Regions from separate parts of the Rhizobium aouanii genome, predicted to be linked through region 1. Evidence: predicted binding sites of a transcription regulator. Region 1 holds the regulator's gene; the other holds the start of a gene.
What was found. Region 1 encodes PhoB, which activates phosphate uptake and scavenging genes when phosphate is short. Its sites were predicted from a motif close to TGTCATNNANCTGTCAT; they were not measured.

Region 1 (12,135 bases):
AAGCCGGCATAGTGGACGCGGAATTCGCCGACCAGCGGATCGAAGGGGGTCATCTCGGCGGCATAATCCGGCGGCACATGCACTGCCTCGCGCGAGACGAGGATATAGAACTCGTCGGGATCGAGGATCAGCTCGTTGCGGCCGCGGCTGTGGAGCGGCTCCCAGAAATCGAAGAGGTCGTGCTCGGCCTTCTTGTCGACGTCGACGACGGCAGTGTGATGTTTGCCGCGATAACCGATCAGGCCGTCCTTGTCTCCGGCCAAGTCGATCGACAGGGCAATGCCGCCGCCGGAAACATTCGGCAGCTTGCTGGCGACCAGCGTCTCGCTTTCATGCAGCTTCAACAGTTCCGGCTCGCCGAGCAGGGCCTGGCCGACGCGGAAACGGATCTGCGACAGGCGCGAGCCGCGGCGCACGACGATGGGGAAGGTGCGCGGGCTGATTTCGAGATAGAGCGGGCCGGAATAGCCTGCGGGGATCTTGTCGAATTCCTGGGCGTAATCGGTGATGACGCGGGTGAAGATATCAAGGCGCCCGGTCGAGCTCTTCGGATTGGCCGAGGCCGACATGTCGGCCGGCAGCGCTAAGCTCTCCATCAGCGGCACGATGTAGACGCAGCCGGTTTCGAGCACCGCGCCTTCGGAGAGGTCGATCACATGCAGGCTCAGCCGGTCGAGCTTGTCGGACACCAGATGCGAGGGGCCTGGCATGAAGCTGGCGCGCACGCGAAAAGCCTTGCCGCCCAAGCGCAGGTCCAGGCTTGCCGGCTGGATCTGGTCGCGGTCCAGCTCTCGTTCGGAGATCAGACGCCCCGTTTCGAACAGCGCGGAGATCGCGCGATCCGCCAGAATTCCCGTTTCGCGAGCCATCATGCCTCATCCATCATTTGCCGCCGACAAAACCAAAATCGGGGAATTGACGCAAGCAGCTAACAGCAGTATTGCAGAATTATCCCGTGGTGATTTGGCCGGTCGGCTTGCAGCCACGTTAAACAAGTGGCTAAAAAGACCGGGTTGAAACCGGTCTGCTTTTGCGACCGGTTTTTTTGTTATGTGAAGGTGATGGCATGAGCAAGACCTGGCGCCCGGCAACCCAACTCGTCCACGGTGGCACGCTGCGTTCGCAATATGGCGAGACGTCCGAGGCAATCTATCTCACCCAAGGGTTCGTCTATGAGACGTCGGAGGCGGCCGAAGCCCGCTTCAAGGGCGAGACGGAGGGCTTCATCTACGCCCGCTACGGCAGCCCCACCAACGACATGTTCGAAAAGCGCATGTGCATGCTCGAAGGCGCCGAAGACGCCCGCGCCACCGCTTCCGGCATGGCCGCCGTCACCGCGGCGATCCTCTGCCAGCTCAAGGCAGGCGATCATATCGTCGCCGCGCGCGCCCTCTTCGGTTCCTGCCGGTGGGTCGTCGAGACGCTGGCGCCGAAATACGGCATCGACTGCACGCTTATCGACGGCCGGGATCTGGCCAACTGGGAAAAGGCGATCACGCCAAAGACCAAGGTGTTTTTCCTGGAAAGCCCGACCAACCCGACGCTCGAAGTGATTGATATTGCAGGCGTCGCCAAGCTCGCCAACCAGATCGGCGCCAAGGTCGTCGTCGACAACGTCTTCGCCACACCGCTCTTCCAGAAGCCTTTGGAGCTCGGCGCCCATATCGTTGTCTATTCCGCCACCAAGCATATCGACGGCCAGGGCCGCTGCCTCGGCGGCGTCGTGCTTTCCGACAAGGAATGGATCGACGAGAACCTGCACGACTATTTCCGCCATACCGGCCCGGCCATGTCGCCGTTCAACGCCTGGACGCTGTTGAAGGGCATCGAGACGCTGCCGCTGCGCGTGCGCCAGCAGACCGAAAATGCGGCAAAGATCGCCGATTTCCTGGCCGAGCAAGGCAAGGTCGCCAAGGTGATTTATCCGGGCCGCAAGGACCATCCGCAGGCCGATATCATCGCCAAGCAGATGACCGGCGGCTCGACGCTGGTCGCCTTCGAGCTGAAGGGCGGCAAGGATGCGGCCTTTGCGCTGCAGAACGCGCTTGAGATCATCAAGATCTCCAACAATCTGGGCGACAGCAAGAGCCTGATCACCCATCCGGCGACAACGACGCACAAGAACCTGACGGATGAGGCGCGCGCCGAACTCGGCATTTCTCCGGGCACGGTCCGCCTTTCGGCCGGCATCGAGGATACCGACGACCTGATCGAGGATTTCGCGAAGGCGCTTGTCAAGGTTTCGGCCTGATCGACAGTCATAAACGGCCGGACCCCACCCGGGTTCGGCCGGATCTCACCAAGGTGAGACCGTGCCGGACCTCACTGGGTGAGGCCGGGGGAACAAGTTTGCCCGCCGCGGCGTTCCGCAACGGAATTAACACTGACAATTAGGCTTAACGATCGAAAACCCTGCGGATCGCAGCCATTTCAGCGATGATTATTGTTCCGTTTCTTGACGGACAGGGCCTCTTATAAGATACGGGTAACATATCTTGACTAAGGTGCAAGGCATGTATCGCGCCCTCACAAGAGAGATCGAAGTCGTCGTCGAGCCGTTCTATCTGGAGGAGCAATCCGATCCGGAAGACGACCGCTATGTCTGGGGTTACCGGATTGTCATCAGCAACAATTCCCACATAGCCGTTCGGCTGGTCAACCGTTACTGGAACATCACCGACCAGAACGGCCAGGTGGACGAGGTGACCGGCCCCGGCGTCGTCGGCGAACAGCCGCGGCTCAGCCCCGGCGACACCTACGAATATTCCTCCGGCTGCCCGCTCGACACGCCCTCAGGGCTGATGTTCGGCCATTATCAGATGGAAACGGACGACGGCGAGATGTTCGATGTCGACATCCCCGCCTTCTCGCTGGATTCGCCTGGGCTGCTGCGCGTGCTGAACTGAGGCGCATCAATTGAGACGTCATTTTCCGTCAGCGCCACGTTCCTGAGATCTTCGACGCCCGGCTCCTGGGAGATTGCCGAGGCCTGCCCCTCATCCGCCTGCCGGCACCTTCTCCCCGCTCTTGCGGGGCGAAGGGGACGTGTCGCGAGCTCTCCGTTCCCCACCAACCTTTCGTAGGGCACGTCCCCTCGCCCCGTTTTTACGGGGAGAGGGTTAGGGTGAGGGGCAGCCACTCGCGCGAACCGGACAGCAGTGGTGTCAACTATTCAGCCGGCTGAAGCTCGGCCGGCTCAAACCGGTAGGTGGTCGAGCAGAATTCGCAGGTGACGGCGATTTCGCCGTTTTCCTGGCTGGCCTCGATCTCCTCGGCCGAAAAGCCCTTGAGCACGCCCTTGATCTTGTCGCGCGAGCAGCTGCAGCGATCGAAGACGGCGCGCGGTTCGTAGACGCGCACGCCGCGCTCGTGGAACAGGCGGAACAGCAGCCGCTCGGTTCCAACCAGCGGATCGGTGAGTTCATCGGCGTCGATGGTCTCGACCAGCGAACGCGCTTCGAGCCAGGCGTCGTCGTCGCCATGCGGGCGGCTGCCGGTGTCGCCGTCGCCGCCGTGGAGATCCGGCTGGCGCATGCGCTCCGGCGCTTCCGGAAGGAACTGGGCGACGAGGCCGCCTGCCCGCCAGCGATGGCGCGGCTTGCCCGCATCGTCACGGTCGAAGAGTTCGGCCGCGGCAAGGCGGACACGCGTCGGGATCTGCTCCGACTGGCGGAAATAGACCCCGGCAATTTCTTCCAGCGTGGTGCCGTCGAGCGGAACGATGCCCTGGTAGGGCTGGCTGAACTTGCCCTGGTCGATGGTGAAGGCGAGAATGCCCTTGCCGAGCAGTTGCTCCGGCTCGGTTTCACCCGCCTCGACGGCCTTGTTGAGCAGCGCCTGATCGAAACGGGCATAGGCGCGGACATTTTCCGGCGTCGAGAAATCGGCGACGAGAAGATCGACCGGGCCGTCGCCCTTGGTCTGCACGGTGAACTTGCCGTCGAACTTCAGCGAGGTGCCGAGCAGCACCGTCAGCACGACGACTTCGGCAAGCAGCCGGGCAACGGGTGCTGGATAATGATGGCGCTCTAGGATCGCATCGAGCATCGGGCCGAGCTGGACGGCGCGACCACGCACATCCAGCCCCTCCACCTGGAAAGGGACGACATGGTCATCGCCGGCGAAATCGAACTGGCCGAGGGCGGCTGCAGCTTCTGCCATGGCTTTTCACTCCTGGTTTTCCGAGCGATGGGCCAGCGTGCCCTTCGCTCGCGCGGTCGCGAGTTTGTGACTCGCGACGTCCGATTATGGTTCAGATCGCGCCCAGGCACCAAGCAAGAATCGACTTCTGCGCATGAAGGCGGTTTTCCGCCTCATCGAAGACTACGGATTGCGGACCGTCGATCACATCATCCGTCACTTCCTCACCGCGGTGGGCGGGCAGGCAATGCATGAACAATGCATCATTGCCGGCTTTGGCCATCAAGGCCGCGTTGACCTGATAAGGCTGGAAGACATTGTGACCCCGGGCCCGATGTTCCTGATTCATGGAGACCCAGGTATCGGTCACCACACAATCGACGCCGGCGACCGCACGGTCGGCATCATGGCAAAGCATGATTTCGGCGCCCTCATTGCGGGCCCAGTTCAGATAGTGATCCTTGGGCTCCGAGCCAAGGGGCACGGCCATGTTCATGCGATAGCCGAAACGCGCGGCACCCTCGACCAGCGAATGCAGCACATTATTGCCATCGCCGGTCCATGCGATGGTCTTGCCCTTGATCGGGCCGCGATGCTCTTCGAAGGTCATGATATCGGCCATGATCTGGCAGGGATGGGTGTCATCCGTCAACGCATTGATCACAGGTACGGTCGCATGCTGGGCAAGCTCCAACAGCCTGGAATGCTCGGTGGTGCGGATCATGATCGCATCGACATAGCGCGACAGCACCTTGGCGGTGTCGCCGATCGTCTCGGCGCGGCCAAGCTGCATCTCGGTGCCGGACAGGAACAGCGTTTCGCCGCCGAGCTGGCGCATGCCGACGTCGAAGGAGACACGGGTGCGCGTCGACGGCTTCTCGAAGATCATCGCCAGCATCTTGCCGGCGAGCGGCTTGTCGCCCGTGCCGGCCTTGAAGGCCTGTTTGCGGGCGAGCGCATCGTTCATGATGGTTCTGAGATCGGCTGACGTGACCGCCGAGAGATCGAGGAAATGTTTAGGGCTCATATCGTCTTCTTACCTGTGCTGCGCCCGAAGGCGGCAATCTCTTCAAGCCGTCTTCTTGACCTTGGAAGCGCGGATGCTCTCGGCGGCGCGCTCGACGCGGGCAAGGCCCTCGCGGGCTTCCTCGGCGGTGACCACGAGCGGCGGAAGAAGGCGGATGACGTTGTCGCCGGCGGGCACGCCGAGCAGATGGGCGGCGCGGATCGCCTGCAGCAGTTCGGCTGAGGGAACGGCAGCCTTGATGCCGAGCAACAGCCCCTCGCCGCGCACATCTTCGATCACATCGGGATAACGATCCTTCAGCGAGGCGAGGCCCTGGCGGAAGACAAGTGCTACGTCGCGCACCTGCTGGAGGAAGCCATCGGCAAGGATGATGTCGAGCACGGCGCTGCCGACGGCCATGGCAAGCGGATTGCCGCCATAGGTCGAGCCATGCGTGCCAGCCTTCATGCCGGAGGCGGCTTCGGCGGTGGCAAGGCAGGCGCCGAGCGGGAACCCGCCGCCGATGCCCTTGGCGACAGCCATGATGTCGGGGGTGATGCCCGACCATTCATGGGCGAAGAGCTTGCCGGTGCGGCCGACGCCGGTCTGGACCTCGTCTAGGATCAACAGCAGACCGTTGTCGTCGCAGAGCTGGCGAAGCGCCTTCATGAACTCGGTGGTGGCAGGACGGACACCGCCCTCGCCCTGCACCGGCTCGATGAGGATGGCGGCCGTGGCCTCGGTGATCGCGGCGCGGACCGCTTCGATATCGCCGAAAGCCACCTGATCGAAACCCGGCGCCTTGGGGCCGAAGCCTTCGAGATATTTTTCCTGGCCGCCGGCGGCGATCGTCGCCAGCGTCCGCCCATGGAAGGCGCCTTCGAAGGTGATGATATGAAAGCGCTCGGGATGGCCCTTGGAAAACTGATAGCGGCGCGCCGTCTTGATCGCGCATTCGAGCGCCTCGGCGCCTGAATTGGTGAAGAACACCTTGTCGGCGAAGGTGGCATCCGTCAGCCGTTTTGCCAGGCGCTCCTGGCCGGGGATCTCATAGATGTTCGACAGGTGCCAGACCTTGTCGGCCTGCTCCTTCAGTGCGCCCACAACATGCGGATTGCTGTGGCCGACGGAGGTGACGGCGACGCCGGCGCCAAAATCGAGATATCGCTCGCCGCTTTCGGTGATCAGCCACACGCCCTCGCCTCGCTCGAACCGCAGCGGGGCACGAGAATAGGTGTCATAAAGCGGCGCGGCTTCAGCCATGGCGCGATCTCCATCAAAGTTGGCGGGCAATGACTCCGGCTAAGGAAACCAGGCCCGAAAAATTAAAAATGCCGCCTTGCGGCGGCGAGTGGCACTATTTCCCTTTCGCGCTGCAATGTCAACAAAACGGCGCCCTTAGCGTATGCAGCACAGGTGTACAGCGGCATTTTCAGTCTTCAACAGGCATTATTGCAGAAATGACACGCAGGGGCAGCAAGTTGGGGAAAACTACGAATTCGATTCATCCGGATTCATGCGACTCTTGTCACGGAGTCAGCCTCACACTAGGTTAAAGATCAATTACTAGACTGCATGCGGCGGAACTAGTCACCAAAATTGATCAAGCGTTTCTTGTTTCGGAGCTCCCGGGACAACGGTGAGGGATTCTGCCATCACCAACGCAAAAGGTGGAGACAGGGCATGAACTGGACAGACGAGCGGGTCGAGAAACTCAAGAAGCTTTGGGCCGAAGGACTGAGCGCCAGCCAGATCGCGGCACAGCTTGGTGGCGTCAGCAGAAACGCGGTCATCGGCAAAGTGCACCGGCTGTGCCTTCCCGGCCGCGCCAAGGCCGGCGGCACCAATACCGCGGCGCGAACGCCGAAGCGCAACACATCGGCGCCGCGCGCGCCGAACTATGCCTCTCGCATCACGACCCGCACCGTTACCCGCCAGCAGGGCGCGACGATGCTGAAGGAAGAGATCGAGATCGAAACGATCGAGGAAATGGAATACGTGCCGCGAGGCAATGTGGTGGTGCCGATTTCGCGTCGCCTCGGCCTGACGGAACTGACCGAGCGTACCTGCAAGTGGCCGGTCGGCGATCCGCTGAAGGATGACTTCCACTTCTGCGGCTGCGAGTCCCCAGACAATTCGCCTTATTGCGGCTATCACCAAAAGCTTGCCTACCAGCCGGTCAACGAACGCCGCAGGGCGGCAGCGCGGGCGAGCTGAACGCGGGCAACCATCGTTAGAATGCAGAAAACGGGCCGATTGGCCCGTTTTTTCATGCGCGGATGGGATGGCTGCCCCTCACCCTAACCCTCTCCCCGTAAACGGGGCGAGGGGACGTGCCCTGCAAGAGGTTGTGGGGAACGGAGAGGTCGCGGCATATCCCCTTCGCCCCGCAAGCGGGGAGAAGGTGGCGGCAGCCGGATGAGGGGCAGTCCATCGCCGCGAACCGGACAGTAGCGGGATAAGCCCGAGCATGACGAAAGAGGCGTCAGCCGGCTTTGTCAGCAACCAGAACGAAAGCCCTCAGGCTTCCATCGAGTAACCGGCGCCGCGGACGGTGCGGATGACGTCCTGCATGTTGGAAAAATTCAGCGCCTTGCGCAGGCGGCCGACATGGACGTCGACGGTGCGCTCGTCGACATAGATGTCGTGGCCCCAGACGCCGTCCAGAAGCTGCGAGCGGGAGAAGACCCGGCCCGGCGACGACATCAGGAATTCCAGCAGGCGGAATTCGGTGGGGCCGAGGCGGACTTCGCGGCTCTTGCGATGGACGCGATGGGTTTCGCGGTCGAGCTCGATATCGCCGCATTTCAGCACCGTGGACAGCACCTCGGGACGGGCGCGGCGCAGCATCGCCTTGACGCGGGCAACGAGTTCGGGGGTCGAGAAGGGCTTGACGACATAATCGTCGGCACCCGTCGACAATCCGCGGACGCGTTCGCTCTCCTCGCCGCGCGCCGTCAGCATGATGATCGGCAGGCGCTCGGTTTCCGGCCGCATGCGCAGGCGCCGGCAGAGCTCGATGCCGGAGACGCCCGGCAGCATCCAATCGAGGATGAGAAGATCGGGCGTGCGCTCTTGAAGCCTCATTTCGGCTTCGTCGCCACGAAGGATGGTATCGACCTCGAAGCCTTCCGCTTCGAGATTGTAGCGAAGAAGCACGCTGAGGGCTTCCTCGTCTTCAACAACTGCAACTCTCGGGATCATGCGTGTCGGTCTCCTCGCGCATCATCCTTAAATCAGGGGTGATTTAAGCAATTCATCCTGCGCAGATTCAGAAATTGGCTGCGACCTCTTTGCGCGCCCCGGACGGGCGCGCACGCAACTAATTGTGCGGGCGGTTATTCCGTGACCGCGCCGACGGTGTTGGCGCTGTCATCCTTCGGACGATCGCCTTCCGGCTGTGCGCCTGTCGTCATGTAAAAGATCGTCTCGGCGATGTTGGTCGCATGGTCGCCGATGCGCTCTATATTCTTGGCGCAGAAGAGAAGATGCGTGCAGCTGGTGATGTTGCGCGGATCCTCCATCATATAGGTCAGGAGTTCGCGGAACAGCGAGGTGTACATCGCGTCGATCTCGTTGTCGCGTTCACGGATCGCATTCGCCTTGTCGGCTGAACGATTGGTGTAGACATCGAGCACTTCCTTGAGCTGGACGAGCGCCAGCTCGGACAGATGCTCGAGGCCGCGGGCGAGCTTGCGGGGGACGCCGGTGCTTTGGACGGCGATGACGCGCTTGGCGGTGTTCTTGCCGAGGTCGCCGACGCGTTCGAGATCGGCGGCGATGCGGATCGAACCCATGATTTCACGCAGATCCGAGGCCATCGGCTGACGGCGGGCGATCGTGACGATCGCCTTGTCGCCGATTTCGCGTTCGGCGTGATCGAGGATCACATCGTCCGAGATGACCTTCTGCGCCAATGCGGTATCGCCGTTGACGAGCGCCCGGACGGATTCACTGACCATCTGTTCGGCCAGGCCGCCCATTTCGGAAATCCGCCTGGACAAGAACTTCAGATCATCATCATAGGCAGAAAAAATATGTGTCGATGCCATGGGGCTTTATCCTCGAATAACGGGAAGGCTTGGTGTCGCCAAAATCAACCGAAGCGACCCATGATGTAGTCCTGAGTGCGCGGATCGTCGGGATTGGTGAACATCTTGTCGGTGTCGTTCTCCTCGACGAGATTGCCGAGGTGGAACATGGCGGTGCGCTGCGAGACACGCGCGGCCTGCTGCATGGAGTGGGTGACGATGACGATCGTGTAGTTCTCGCGCAGCTCGTGGATCAGTTCCTCGACCTTGGCGGTGGCGATCGGGTCGAGCGCCGAGCAGGGCTCGTCCATCAGGATGACTTCAGGGCTGACGGCGACGGCACGCGCAATGCAGAGGCGCTGCTGCTGGCCGCCCGACAGGCCGGTGCCGGATTCGTGCACGCGGTCCTTGACCTCGTTCCAGAGGCCGGCGCGCTGCAGGCTGGTTTCGACGATCTGGTCGAGATCGGCCTTCGACTTGGCAAGGCCATGGATGCGCGGGCCGTAGGAGACGTTTTCATAGATCGTCTTCGGGAACGGGTTCGGCTTCTGGAAGACCATGCCGACGCGGGCGCGAAGTTCGACGACGTCGATATCGGGATCATAGACATCGTCGGTATCAAGCGTGATCTTGCCGGTGACGCGGCAGCCGTCGATCGTATCGTTCATACGGTTGAGGCACCGCAGGAAGGTCGACTTGCCGCAGCCGGACGGGCCGATCAGGGCGGTTACGGTGTTTTCGCGGACGTTCAGGTTCACATCGAAAAGCGCGCGCTTTTCGCCGTAGTAAACCGAGACATCCTTTCCGATCATCTTATAGGGGACGTTGCTCATCTTGCGATCCAGCGCCTTTTCAACTGCAGCTTCCGTCAACATGTTCATGATGTTTAACTCCGTTTACCAGCGGCGCTCGAAGCGACGACGCAAGAGGATGGCGCCCATGTTCATGACGATCAGGAACAGGAGCAGGACGATGATGGCACCCGAAGTACGCTCAACGAAGGCACGTTCGGCCTCGTTGGCCCACATATAGACCTGTACGGGTAGAGCCGTCGAGGGATCGAGCGGTGTCGCCGGCGCATTGGCGACGAAGGCGACCATGCCGATCAGGAGCAGCGGCGCGGTTTCGCCGAGCGCGTGCGCCAGGCCGATGATCGTGCCGGTCAGGATGCCGGGCATGGCGAGCGGCAGCACATGGTGGAACACCATCTGCATCTTCGAGGCGCCAAGGCCGAGCGCTGCGGCGCGGATCGACGGCGGCACGGCGCGCAGTGCCGCGCGCGTCGCGATGATGATCGTCGGCAGGGTCATCAGCGTCAGCACCAGGCCGCCGACCAGCGAGGCCGAGCGCGGCAGGCCGATGAAGTTGATGAAGACGGAAAGACCGAGCAGACCGTAAACGATGGAAGGGACCGCGGCGAGGTTGTTGATGTTGACCTCGATCAGGTCCGTCAGCTTGTTCTTCGGCGCGAACTCCTCGAGATAGATCGAGGCGGCGACGCCGATCGGCAGAGCGAGCACGAGCACGATCAGCATCAGGTAGAGCGAGCCGATCAGGGCGACGCCAAGGCCTGCGGCCTCCGGACGGCTGGAATTGCCGTTGACGAAGAGGCCGGTGTTGAACTGCTTGTGGAGCGCGCCGCTCGCCTTCAGCTCGTTCATCCAGCCGACCTGCTTGTCGTTGACCTTGCGGTTCTTCTCATCGACCGCGAGGTCGATCTGGGCCTTGTTGGCGCTGTCGACATTGGCGTCGGCGAGAACCGTGACATTGACCGTCTTGCCGATGATCGACGGATCGGCGAGCACCATATCGCGCAGCTGGATCGGCGCACTCTTCGACAGCATGGCGGTTGCATCGCGCACGTCGGGACGGCTCGAGGCATTGATGTTCAGCTGCTTGACGATCGCGTCACGCAGGAGAACCGGATAGTTGGCGGCGATCAGCACCGAAGGGTCGGTCGCGCGCTTATTGTCGGGGTCGATCGTCTTCTCGACGAATTCGATCGGCAGGGTGATCGCCGTCTGCTGGAAGGCGGTATAACCTTTGCCGATCACCGTCCACAGCAGGATGAAGAGGAAGACGAGACCGAAGGTGATGGCGGCGATGCCATAGGCCTGGAACCGGCGCTCGGCGGCATAGCGGCGCTTGATGCCGATATCGCGGCGGGCTGGCGCCTTGGAAACGGTGACGCCTGATGTGGGAGAAACAATATCCGTCATTCGTACTGCTCCCGGTATTTGCGCACGATGTAAAGCGCATAGATATTGAGGCAAAGCGTGATGCAAAACAGGGTGATGCCAAGGGCAAAGGCAACCAGCGTCTGCGGCGAGGTGAACTCAAGGTCGCCGGTCAGCTGGTTGACGATCTTGACCGTCACCGTCGTCATCGGCTCGAAGGGGTTGATCTGGATGCGGGCGGCCACGCCGGCGGCCAGCACGACGATCATGGTTTCGCCGACGGCGCGCGAGGCAGTCATCAGCAATGCGCCGACGATGCCGGGAAGGGCTGCGGGAAGGACCACCTTCTTGATGGTTTCGGAGCGCGTGGCGCCGAGACCGAGCGAACCGTCACGCAGTGACCGCGGCACGGCGGTGATGATATCGTCCGACAGCGAGGACACGTAAGGGATCAGCATGATGCCCATGACGATACCCGCCGTCAAAACGCTCTGCGCCTGAATGAAATTGCTGTAGTTGCCGGACAGAAGGCCGCTGACCTGGGCGGAGAAATCGCGCAGGAACGGGCCGACGGTCACAAGCGCGAAGAAGCCGTAGACGATCGTCGGAATGCCGGCGAGCACTTCCAGCAGCGGCTTGGCGACCGAGCGCACCCTCATCGAGGCGTATTCGGCCATGTAGATGGCGGCAAAGAGGCCGACCGGCACGGCGACCAGCATGGCGACCAGGCCGATATAGATCGTGCCGAGCAGCAGCGGGATCAGGCCGAACTGACCGAAGG
Region 2 (12,135 bases), on a different contig from region 1:
GCAAGCTTCAATGCCAAGCAGAACGAGATCGCCGTGCGCATCCTCAAGGAAATCCGCGACCGGCTGCGCTTCCTCAACGATGTCGGCCTGGAATATCTCAGCCTGTCGCGCAATTCCGGCACATTGTCGGGCGGCGAAAGCCAACGCATCCGGCTTGCCTCGCAGATCGGTTCGGGGCTGACGGGCGTGCTTTACGTGCTCGACGAACCGTCGATCGGCCTGCATCAGCGCGACAATGCCCGGCTACTCGACACGCTGAAGCACCTGCGCGACATCGGCAACACCGTCATTGTCGTCGAACATGACGAGGATGCGATCCTGTCGGCCGACGACGTGGTCGATATCGGCCCGGCCGCCGGCATTCACGGCGGCCAGGTCATCGCCCATGGCACGCCGCAGGATATCATGGCCAATCCGAAGTCGCTGACCGGCAAATATCTCTCCGGCGAACTCGGCGTCCCCGTTCCCGACGAACGCCGCAAGCCGAAGAAGGGCCGCGAGATCAAGGTGGTCGGCGCGCGCGGCAACAATCTGAAGAACGTCACGGCGTCGATCCCGCTCGGCGTGTTCACGGCGGTGACCGGCGTTTCAGGCGGCGGCAAATCCACCTTCCTGATCGAGACGCTGTATAAATCGGCGGCAAGGCGCGTCATGGGCGCGCGTGAAAACCCGGCCGATCACGACCGCATCGACGGCTTCGAGCATATCGACAAGGTGATCGACATCGACCAATCGCCGATCGGTCGCACACCGCGCTCGAACCCGGCGACCTATACCGGCGCCTTTACGCCGATCCGCGACTGGTTCGCCGGCCTGCCGGAGGCAAAGGCCCGCGGCTACCAGCCGGGCCGCTTCTCCTTCAACGTCAAAGGTGGACGCTGCGAGGCCTGCCAGGGCGACGGCGTCATCAAGATCGAGATGCACTTCCTGCCGGATGTCTACGTCACCTGCGACGTCTGCCACGGCAAGCGCTACAATCGCGAGACACTCAACGTCACCTTCAAACAGAGGTCGATCGCCGACGTGCTCGATATGACCGTGGAGGAAGGTGTCGATTTCTTCGCCGCGGTGCCTGCGGTGCGCGACAAGCTGCAAGCGCTGAAGGATGTCGGTCTCGGCTATATCAAGGTCGGCCAGCAGGCCAATACGCTCTCGGGCGGCGAGGCGCAGCGCGTCAAGCTTGCCAAGGAACTGTCGAAACGCTCGACGGGGCGCACGCTCTACATTCTCGATGAACCGACGACCGGCCTACATTTCCACGACGTCGCCAAGCTGCTCGAAATGCTGCACGAACTGGTCAACCAGGGCAATTCGGTGGTGGTGATCGAGCATAATCTCGAAGTCATCAAGACGGCCGATTGGGTGCTCGATTTCGGCCCCGAAGGCGGCGACGGCGGCGGCGAGATCGTCGCAACCGGTACGCCCGAAGCGATCGTTAAGGAGAAGCGGTCCTATACCGGACAGTTCCTGAAGGAATTGCTGGAACGGCGGCCGGCGAAGAAGGCGGTTGCGGCGGAATGACGATGCGGCCGGCGTCGCCCGATGATCTGGAAACGATCGCGACGCTGACGTCAGCCGCTTATCGGCCTTATAGCGAACTCTTCGGCGCTCCGCCGATGCCGGTGACGGAGGATTACACACCGAGGATCGAACGCGGCGAGGTCTGGCTCTGCGAGATCGGCGGGCAAACGGCCGGCCTGGTGGTCGTCGAGCAGCATTCCGATCACCTCATGCTGTTCAGCATCGCGGTCTCGCCGGCCTTTCAGGGTGCCGGTCATGGACTGGCGATGCTGCGCTGGCTGGAAGGCAAGGCACGGGAATGGGCCGTGCCGGAGATCCGGCTTTACACGAATGCGCGGATGGAGCGGAATATCGCGCTCTACAGCGCCTTCGGGTTTCAGGAAACGGGTCGCCGGCCGAACCCTTATCGGCCAGGATGGACGCTCGTCGACATGACGAAAGAGATCAATGCGGCCTGAGCGGCTGCGAATGGGGAGGACGACATGACGAAATCCGGCACTATCCGCACCGGCATCGGCGGCTGGACCTTCGAGCCCTGGCGCGGGCATTTCTTTCCCGATGACCTGAAACAGAAGGATGAGCTGAATTATGCCAGCCGCCAGCTGAAGGTCATCGAGGTCAACGGCACCTATTACAGCACGCAGAAGCCTGCGGTCTTTGCCAAATGGGCGGCTGATGTGCCCGACGGTTTCATCTTCTCGCTGAAGGCGACCCGTTTCGTCACCAATCGACGGGTGCTTGCCGAAGCCGGTGAGTCGATGGAGCGGTTCCTGTCATCGGGCATCAGCGAACTCGGCGATCATCTCGGGCCGCTGCTGTGGCAGTTCGCACCGACGAAGAGGTTCGATCCGGACGATTTCGAAGCCTTCCTGAAGCTGCTGCCGGCAAAACAGGATGGGCTGGCGCTCCGCCACGTGGTCGAAGTACGGCACGATTCCTTCAAGGTGCCGGAGTTCGTGGCGCTGCTTTCGAAATACGGCGTGGCGCCGGTCTGTGCCGAACATTTCGAATATCCGATGATCGCCGACGTCACGGCCGATTTCGTCTATGCCAGGCTGCAGAAGGGCTCGGACGATATTCCGACCTGCTACCCGGAGAAGGACCTGAAGGCCTGGGCAACCCGGCTGGAGACCTGGGCCGAAGGCAAGGTTCCCGACGATCTGCCGCTGATCGATGGAGATCGTAAGGTGAGGGTCGAGCCACGCGACGTCTTCGCCTTCATGATTCATGAAGGCAAGGTCAATGCGCCGCATGGGGCGATCGCCCTGCAGCAGGCGTTGGCGAAATAGGCGGGGCTCGATAGTCACAAAAGGATCGTGACCTTGTGGGTATCACATCGTCAGACACGCATTGCATGAGGGCATCATGAGCGTGGTAACCTGGGAGCCCGCATGAGCGTTGCCGCATCCTATCTGTATCGCGACGGACGCCGGGTCGAGGCTGTCCCTTTCGAGGCTGCCTCCATTCCGGCGACGGATAATGAATTCATCTGGATCGGCCTGCACAAGCCCAGCCGGGACGAACTCCTGCTGCTGCAAAGCCGTTTTGGCCTTCACGAACTCTCGATCGCCGATGCGCTCAGTTCCCTGCAGATGCCGAAGCTCAGCGTTTATGACAACCAGCTGTTCGTCATCGCAAAGACGGCGCAGCTTGAGGGAGATCATATCACCTACGGGGAAACCGCAATTTTCGTCGGCAAGCGCTATATCATCACCGTGCGGAATGGCTCGGAGCGCGGGCACGGAGAGCTGCGCGGCCGGCTGGAGACTTCGCCGAAGACGCTCTGCCATGGCACTGACTACATTCTGCATGCCATTCTCGATTTCATTGTCGACGGCTACCTTCCCATCGTGCGCACGATCGAGGATGCCGTTCTCGACATGGAACGAAAGATGCTCGACGCGTTTCTCGACCGCAGCCAGATCACCCGGATTTTCAAGTTGCGGCGGGAAATCATTCTGTTTCAGCGGGTGCTGGACGCAATGCTCGACCTTTGCGGCAAGCTCTACCATCTCGACCTGCCGTCGCTTGACAGGGAAGCGAAGCCCTATTTCCGCGATGCGCTTCAGCACATGCACCGTGTCGAGACGATGGTTGCAAGCTTGCGCGACGTGATCACATCGGTTTTCGAAGCGAGCAATCTGCTTGAACAGCAAAGACAGGGCACGATCACCCGGCAGCTGGCGGCCTGGGCTGCCATTCTCGCCGTTCCGACGGCAATCGCCGGTATCTACGGCATGAATTTCGACAATATGCCCGAGCTGAAAACCAGCTACGGTTATTTTGTCGTTTTGGCAGTCATCGCTGTCATGTGCATCGGACTTTTCATCCGTTTCAAGCGCGCCCGCTGGATATGACGGATTGCTCGTCGATGGACGACGGTTTCATTTCTTCCCGTCCGCCAGCGCCTCTTTCCGGCGGCGCGGCAGGAGCGATTTGAGGTAGCGCCAGATCGGCGAGACGATATAGCCTGCGACCGGAATAGCGATCAAGCCGGCGACGATACCGACGATGCCCGCTCCTGCGGCCTCGACGATCCAGCTGAGCACCGATGCCAGAGCGGGAATGGCATGCGCGGTCGCCTCGCCGGCATCATGGATCAGATGTGCAAGGCCGCCGATGCCATAGGCTTCGAGGCCGTGAACGATGATGCCGCCGCCGACCCAGATCATGGCGGCCGTTCCGACAATGCCAAGCAGTTTCAGAAAATAAGGCATGCCCGTGACAAGCCCCTTTCCGATCGAACGCAAGAAGGCGCCGATCGGAGAGGCGGTGCGCGCACGCGCCAGCATCAGACCCAGATCATCGGCCTTGACGATAAGCGCCACGCCGCCATAGACCAAGACCGTGATGCCCAGTCCCACGACGGCGAGGATGAGGGCCTGGGTGAACATGCCGCCTGACGGCACTGCGGCAAGCGTAATCGCCATGATTTCCGCCGACAGGATAAAATCCGTCTTGATTGCGCCGGCAACCTTCTCGTCTTCTATCGATTTGGCATCGAGGCTCGTTGCCTCGAGTGCCGATTCATGGGCGTGGGCCGCATGCGGCAGCACCAGCCCGTAGACTTTTTCCACGCCTTCGTAGCAGAGGTAAAGCCCGCCGATCATCAGCAGCGGCGTGATCGCCTGCGGGGCGACGAGACTCAGGATAAGCGCTGCGGGAAGCAGGATCAGCAGCTTGTTCTTCAGCGAGCCGAGCGCGATCCTGCCGATGATCGGCAGTTCGCGCGCTGGCGAAAATCCGGTGACGTAACGCGGCGTGACCGCCGCATCGTCGATGACGACGCCAGCCGCTTTCGCGCCTGCCTTGGCAGCCTGGCCGGCAATATCGTCGAGCGATGCCGCAGCCACCTTGGCCAATGCCGCGATATCATCAAGAAGGGCGATCAGGCCAATACTCATTCGAGCCTCCGTCGGGAAGACAGACTTACACAGTGAAAACGGAAAGCCCGTCAACGAGACGTAGCATCCTCCGGCGGGAAGATGCCACGCAAGGATCGCGACGACAATGGCCGTTATTCAGCCGGCATCGGGCTCAAGCCGCCCTCGTCCAGCGGAGGACGGACCTGCCGTTCCCGTTTCTGAGAAGCCCGCGACAGAACGCTCTGCCGGTTCACGGATTTGCGCTCCTCGTCGATGCGGCGGATCAGAATCTCCGCGCGCTCGACCGAGCCGAGAAGCGCCAGGATCGTGCCGCGTTCAGCCGCGCCGGCATTCGGGCCAAGCGCCAGTGTCTGAGCCCGAAGTTCGGTGACGGTGGGGAGGCTGACATGGCCGGCCGGCATCGAGGGACGAACCACGCCATAGTCGGGCATGATTTCCTGCAAAGAGGCATCGAGCTTGCTCAATGCCTGGTTGACGATCGCCAGAGCGGGCTCGCTGAATTTTTCACGCTTCACGCGCCGGGCGACCTGATGCATCGATTCCGTCAACGCAGCGGTGAAATCCGCCTCCTCGATCAGGCTGGCAACCAGATCGAGTTGCTCGTAAGGCAGATCCTCCTTCATCAGCGATGCGGTGTAGTCGCGAATGTCGCGGCTGAGGATATCGGTGGCGAGATAGTGTTCGCCCGGGTCCGATGGCGCCGACTTGGCAGACCGGGCAATATCCAGGAACATCGCGCCGGCCTGCAGATGCCGCGCGGTCTCCTGCTGGACGGCTGGAACGGCCCGCGCGAAGTCGCTCGTGAGCCTGCGATCGAGGAATTTCGGCGTCGAATAGTCTTCGACATCCTCCGCATCGGTGCGGCCAATACGCGACAAGACACGTTCGAACACGCTGACGAAAGGAAACAGCAGCGCCGTATTGAAGACGTTGAAGAAGGTTGAATAGAGACCGACAGCGACCGGGACCAGCGGAAATGTCTCCTTGCCCTCGATGACGACAGGAACGCCGGGATCGCCGCCGAACCACTGCATCGCCCATGCCAGAACGTCGATCGAGACGAAGAACAAGGGCACGGTGATACAGACGCCGATAATGTTGAAGGACATATGGGCGTAGGCAGCGCGTTTGGCGTTCTTCGACAGATTGAGCGAGGCAATCCAGGAGGTGATCGTGGTTCCGAGATCGGCACCCAGCGAGAAGGCAACCGCCGTCGTCCAGTCAAGGACACCAGCCGCGCCAAGCCCCATGACGATACCGATCGTCGCCGACGAGGAGTGGATCATCGCGGTGACGCCGGCAGCGATCAGCACGCACTTGATCAGGTTGTAATAGGAGTCGGCGGTCAGCGTCGACAGAACGTCCATGACCTCCGGTATGTTGCGCAGCGGCCGAAGGCCGCCGGTCATCAGATTGAGACCGTAGAAAATCAGCGCGAAGCCCATGCAGGCAAGCGCGACGTTGCGGATCCGCTCGCTCTTGGCAAAGCAGTAAACCAGCGAAAAAACGCCCGCAAAGATCAGGCCAAGAGGACCGAGCGGCAAGGCGATCAGGCCGTTTCCGAGCGTCGTTCCGATGTTGGCGCCCATGATGACGCTGATCGCCGGACGCAATCCGACAACACCGGCATTGACGAGGCCGACGACCATGACCGTCATTGCCGTCGATGACTGGATGACGCCGGTGATGAGAGTTCCGGCGATCACGCCCTTGATCGGCGTGCCTGCCGCTTTTGCGAGAAATGCGCGCATCTTGTTGACGGAGAGTGCCTGGATGCCGTTCGACATGAACTCCAGACCGAGCATGAATATCCCCAGCCCGCCGATAACGGGCACAAGAATATCCTTGAAAATGTCGATGTTCATTACGCCTTACCCCCTTGGCGCCAAAATGGCGCGCTTCAACGACGCTCCGCGCCTCACATGCCCGATTTCCTACGGTCGGGGATGTCCCGGCCGCGTATCATGCGCGCGAACGATTTACTGGCTCGCGGATGCATCCTGCTTCAGCCAGTATTTGACGATCTGACTGACGAGCTGCGGCGGCAAAGGCACATAGCCCAGCGCTTCGGCGTCCTTACTGCCTGTCTCGAACGCCAGGCGGAAAAAATCATGCACGCGGCGATAGCGATTGGGCGCCTGTCCCGTCATGGGAACGACAGCAAATGTCGCCCCGCTGATTGGATAGGCCGCCTCTCCCGGTTGATCCGTGAGCGACACCGAAAAATCCTTCGCTTCATCCCATGAGGCGGTGCTGGCGGCAGCCCGCACGCCATCCGGTCCCGGTTTTACGAACTGGCCCGATTTGTTCTGAACAGCGGCATAGGGCAGGTTTGCGCGTTCGACCTGGCCAAAATCGGCATAGGCGATCGCCCCCTTGGTTGCCTGCACTGCGCGAATGAGATCCCCGGTTCCCTCGACACTCGTCCCCACAGGCCAGGCGATCAGCGTATCCGCTCCATGTGCCGCCTTCCATTCCGGGCTTGCCGAGGTCAGGTATTCGGTGAACATGAAGGTGGTGCCTGACCCGTCCTTGCGGGTAACCGGGCTGATTTTCTGATCGGGAAGGCTGATCGCCGGGTTGATCGCCTTGATGGCAGGATCGGCCCATGACTGGATCTTGCCGAGATAGATATTCGCAAGCAGCGGGCCAGTCAGGTTGATACGGCCCTTGTCGATACCGTCAAGGTTGACGGCAATCGCCACACTGCCGAGCACGATCGGAAACTGCTGGCGGCCATGCTTCAAAAGCTCGTCGTGGGAGACAGGCACATCGGTCGCAGCGAAATCCAGCTCCGGCTGGTCAAGGCGCATCAGACCTGCCAGCGAACCGACGAGCTCGTAGTCTACCGTCCAATCGGGTGAGCTGAAGTCGCCGTCATCCATCCGCGCCTTCTCATAGATCTCCGCCCACTTCGCGATGATGGGTGCCGCGAATGTGGAGCCGGCGCCGCGAATGGGCTCGGCCATGGCTGCAGGAGCGATGAAGAGTGAACCGACAATTGCCGCAAGTCCGGCAAAGCGGGCGGCGGTCGTCACTCTGTGGACTTGCCGAAAAAAACGTTCCATCGGCGCTTCCCCCTCGCAACCGTTTACTGCGGACTTCGATCAGAATTCACACCAGATCAGCTCAGGACCGGCCGTACGAACCCCCGTGGTTCAGCCGACAGGAATTCCTGACACCATTAAGTATTTCCATTCATTAACATTTTAATGACAGTTTAGTTTTACGGATTGCTGATTCGGGGCGCAGGACATTCTTTCGCTGATCGATGTCGCTCTAAAAATTCGAAATAAAACCCGTCACTCAACTGACACGTCGGCCGCATTTACAATGTTAAAACAACCCAGCCTACGCCACGGCCAGACATGTCGGGGACAGTGCGGATTGCTTCTGCGTTCGAGGTGCAGGAGGATGCGGCGGCGCTAAAGCGGCAATACCTCGGCTGCAAGCTCCTCCGCCGTCAGCCCCTTGCCGGCACGTTGGCCGGCCTCGCCGTGCAGCCAGACGCCGGCGGCCGCGGCCTCGAAGGCCGGCAGGCCCTGGGCGAGCAATCCGCCGATGATGCCGGCAAGCACGTCGCCTGAGCCGGCGGTGGCAAGCCAGACGGGAGCGTTGGTATTGATGAGCGCACGGCCGTCGGGTGCGGCGATGACGGTATCGGCGCCTTTGTAAATGATCGCGGCATTGGCGCGGCGGGAGGCGGCGACAGCCTTATCCACCTTGCCGAGTCCATCGTCGCCGCCGATATCGGGAAAGAGCCGCGCGAATTCGCCCTCGTGCGGTGTCAACACCAGACGCGGCTCACCTCGGAAGAGATCAAACAGCTGTTGCGGATCATCCTTGAACGAGGAGATGCCGTCGGCATCGAGCACCAGGTGGCGATCGGCAAGGGCCGAGACGAAGCCGCGTGCCCTGGCGCCGATGCCGAAGCCGGGGCCGAGGACGAAGGTCTGCAGCCGCTTGTCGGAGAGCCAGTCGCCGAGGTCGGCCTCGTCGTCGATGGCATGCAGCATGACGGCTGTCAGATGCGCGGCATTGGCGGCCATCGCCGCGCGGGGGGCGGCGATCGTCACCAGGCCGGCGCCGGCCTTCAGGCCAGAGATTGCCGACATGCGTGCCGCACCCGTCTTGTCGGCCTCGCCCGAGAAGACGACCAGATGACCGCGCTTGTATTTGTGGGTTTCCAGTTGCTCGGCCGGCAGCGCACTCTTCCAGGCATCCGGCGTGTTCTCGGCGATGAGGCCGCCTGCCTCAGCCCTGACGATGCGGGCCGGGATACCGATGTCGAAGACCTCCAGTTCACCGCAAAGCTCTCTGCCCGGCATCAGCAGATGGCCGGGCTTGCGGGTCATGAAGGTGATGGTGTTGCAGGCCCGGAAGGCGGCACCCAGCACCTTTCCGGTACGGCCATCGAGGCCGGAGGGTAGATCGATGGCGAGCACGGGAATACTGGCCTCGGTGACGCGCTCGATCAGCGCACGCACATCGGCCGACACTTCGCGGCCAAGCCCCGCCCCGAACAGGCCATCGATGACGACGTCGCCGGTTTCCGGCCGATAGAGGTCGAGTTCCTGTCCCTCAAGCGCGCAGCCTGTGCGGGCACGCGCGGCATCGCCCTTCAGCCTCACGGGATCGCCAAGGTGGAAGAGAGCCACTCTCGCCCCGCTCTCATGCAGGTGACGTGCTGCGACATAGGCGTCGCCGCCATTGTTGCCGGGTCCGCAGAAGACGGCGAAACGCAATGCTCCGGGATGAAGGCGCAGAGCAGCGGCCGCGACCGCGGCACCTGCCCTCTCCATCAGGCCGAAGGAGTCGATGCCGGATGCGGCCGCGGCAGCGTCGACGGCGGCCATTTCGGCAGGCGTGAGAAGAAGGTCGGACAGATGTTTGCTCATCATCCTATTCAATCAAAAAACGCCTAAAAAACAACCGCCTGAAATACCAAAGAGAAGGACTCCATTTAGGCATTTGCCTATATTTTCATCTCAGCGTGATGTTTATTCGCAGTTGCGAAAATACATGAGTTTTTCCGTTTCCGATGGGATTTTGATCGGGAGACAATGTTTTTCCATCTGACCGTCGCCAAAACCACATGGAATTCCCCGCAAACGCGCCGGTTTTGGCAGAATCGACGTGTTTTTTCGACAAGATGGATTTCAAACTGGCACGATATCTGCATCATATCCGGCGAGCGGGAAAATTCCTGCCATAACAAGAGAAGCGGAGAGACATTTTCTCATGAAAAAGATCGAAGCGATCATTAAGCCTTTCAAGCTGGACGAAGTGAAGGAAGCCCTTCAGGAAGTTGGCCTGCAGGGTATCACGGTCACGGAAGCCAAGGGTTTCGGCCGTCAGAAGGGCCACACGGAACTCTACCGCGGAGCCGAATACGTCGTCGATTTCCTGCCGAAGGTCAAAGTCGAGGTCGTACTGGCCGACGAGAACGCGGAGGCGGTCATCGATGCGATCCGCAAGGCGGCGCAGACCGGCCGCATCGGCGACGGAAAGATCTTCGTCTCCAACGTCGAAGAGGTTATCCGCATCCGCACCGGCGAGACCGGCATTGATGCCATCTGACCACTTTGCCAATCGCGCAAAGTCCGTTACCGTCATCGCCGACCTACACCGTCATCGCAAATCGGAGGACACTCATTAATGGCGACCGCAAGCGAAATTCTGAAGCAGATCAAGGAGAACGACGTAAAGTTCGTCGATCTGCGTTTCACCGACCCGAAGGGCAAGCTGCAGCATGTGACGATGGACGTTGTCTGCGTCGATGAAGACATGTTCGCTGATGGCGTGATGTTCGACGGCTCGTCGATCGGCGGCTGGAAGGCCATCAACGAGTCCGACATGGTGCTGATGCCCGATACCGAAACGGTGCATATGGACCCATTCTTCGCCCAGTCGACCATGGTCATCGTCTGCGACATCCTCGATCCGGTTTCCGGCGAGGCCTATAACCGCGATCCGCGCGGCACCGCCAAGAAGGCCGAAGCCTACCTCAAGGCATCCGGCATCGGCGATACGGTCTTCGTCGGCCCTGAAGCCGAATTCTTCGTCTTCGACGACGTCAAGTACAAGGCCGATCCCTACAATACCGGCTTCAAGCTCGATTCGACCGAACTGCCGTCGAACGACGATACCGATTACGAGACCGGCAACCTCGGCCATCGCCCGCGCGTCAAGGGCGGCTATTTCCCGGTTCCCCCCGTCGACAGCGCCCAGGACATGCGTTCGGAAATGCTGACGGTGCTCTCCGAAATGGGCGTCGTCGTCGAAAAGCACCACCATGAAGTCGCCGCCGCCCAGCACGAACTCGGCATCAAGTTCGATACGCTGGTGCGCAACGCCGACAAGATGCAGATCTACAAATACGTCGTGCACCAGGTGGCCAACGCCTACGGCAAGACGGCGACCTTCATGCCGAAGCCGATCTTCGGCGACAACGGCTCTGGCATGCACGTGCACCAGTCGATCTGGAAGGGCGGCAAGCCGACCTTTGCCGGCGACGAATATGCCGGCCTTTCCGAGAGCTGCCTGTTCTATATCGGCGGCATCATCAAGCATGCCAAGGCGATCAACGCCTTCACCAATCCGTCGACGAACTCCTACAAGCGTCTCGTCCCGGGTTACGAAGCCCCCGTGCTGCTTGCCTATTCGGCCCGCAACCGCTCGGCTTCCTGCCGCATTCCGTTCGGCTCCAACCCGAAGGCCAAGCGCGTCGAAGTCCGTTTCCCGGATCCGACCGCCAATCCCTATCTCGCCTTTGCCGCCATGCTGATGGCCGGTCTCGACGGCATCAAGAACAAGATCCATCCCGGCAAGGCCATGGACAAGGATCTCTACGACCTGCCGCCGAAGGAATTGAAGAAGATCCCGACCGTCTGCGGCTCGTTGCGCGAAGCACTCGAAAGCCTCGACAAGGACCGCAAGTTCCTGACGGCCGGCGGCGTCTTCGACGACGATCAGATCGATGCCTTCATCGAGCTGAAGATGGCTGAGGTGATGCGTTTCGAAATGACGCCGCATCCGGTCGAATACGACATGTACTATTCGGCCTGATCGGCCGCGAACACAGAAAGTCCCGGCCCGCCGGGGCTTTCGCCTCCCAGGTCATGGACGCCACTACGGCGCCGCGCGTCTTTCAGACGCGCAAAGGATGCTGTAGAACTTGGAGTGCTGCATAATTTTGTCCTTAAATCGGTTCCGATTTAAGGAATTA

Region 2: a site for PhoB is predicted at 8,208-8,224, ahead of pstS (phosphate ABC transporter substrate-binding protein PstS). Genes of this name have one in related genera too.

Annotation. Positions count from the first base shown of each region.
Region 1 covers NZ_JBAMYD010000034.1:2,432-14,566, reverse strand. The annotation lists gene V8P77_RS33980 (2'-deoxycytidine 5'-triphosphate deaminase) at 1-872, opposite strand, end outside; SAM riboswitch at 946-1,024, shown strand; gene V8P77_RS33975 (O-succinylhomoserine sulfhydrylase) at 1,067-2,251, shown strand; gene apaG (Co2+/Mg2+ efflux facilitator ApaG/CorD) at 2,514-2,906, shown strand; gene V8P77_RS33965 (Hsp33 family molecular chaperone) at 3,169-4,161, opposite strand; gene argF (ornithine carbamoyltransferase) at 4,253-5,167, opposite strand; gene V8P77_RS33955 (aspartate aminotransferase family protein) at 5,210-6,409, opposite strand; gene V8P77_RS33950 (GcrA family cell cycle regulator) at 6,830-7,363, shown strand; gene phoB (phosphate regulon transcriptional regulator PhoB) at 7,667-8,350, opposite strand; gene phoU (phosphate signaling complex protein PhoU) at 8,485-9,198, opposite strand; gene pstB (phosphate ABC transporter ATP-binding protein PstB) at 9,243-10,058, opposite strand; gene pstA (phosphate ABC transporter permease PstA) at 10,074-11,396, opposite strand; gene pstC (phosphate ABC transporter permease subunit PstC) at 11,393-12,135, opposite strand, start outside.
Region 2 covers NZ_JBAMYD010000003.1:360,178-372,312, reverse strand. The annotation lists gene uvrA (excinuclease ABC subunit UvrA) at 1-1,521, shown strand, start outside; gene V8P77_RS07645 (GNAT family N-acetyltransferase) at 1,518-1,979, shown strand; gene V8P77_RS07640 (DUF72 domain-containing protein) at 2,004-2,810, shown strand; gene V8P77_RS07635 (magnesium and cobalt transport protein CorA) at 2,913-3,878, shown strand; gene V8P77_RS07630 (DUF808 domain-containing protein) at 3,906-4,925, opposite strand; gene V8P77_RS07625 (Na/Pi cotransporter family protein) at 5,039-6,772, opposite strand; gene pstS (phosphate ABC transporter substrate-binding protein PstS) at 6,887-7,975, opposite strand; gene V8P77_RS07615 (NAD(P)H-hydrate dehydratase) at 8,333-9,805, opposite strand; gene V8P77_RS07610 (P-II family nitrogen regulator) at 10,149-10,487, shown strand; gene glnA (type I glutamate--ammonia ligase) at 10,566-11,975, shown strand.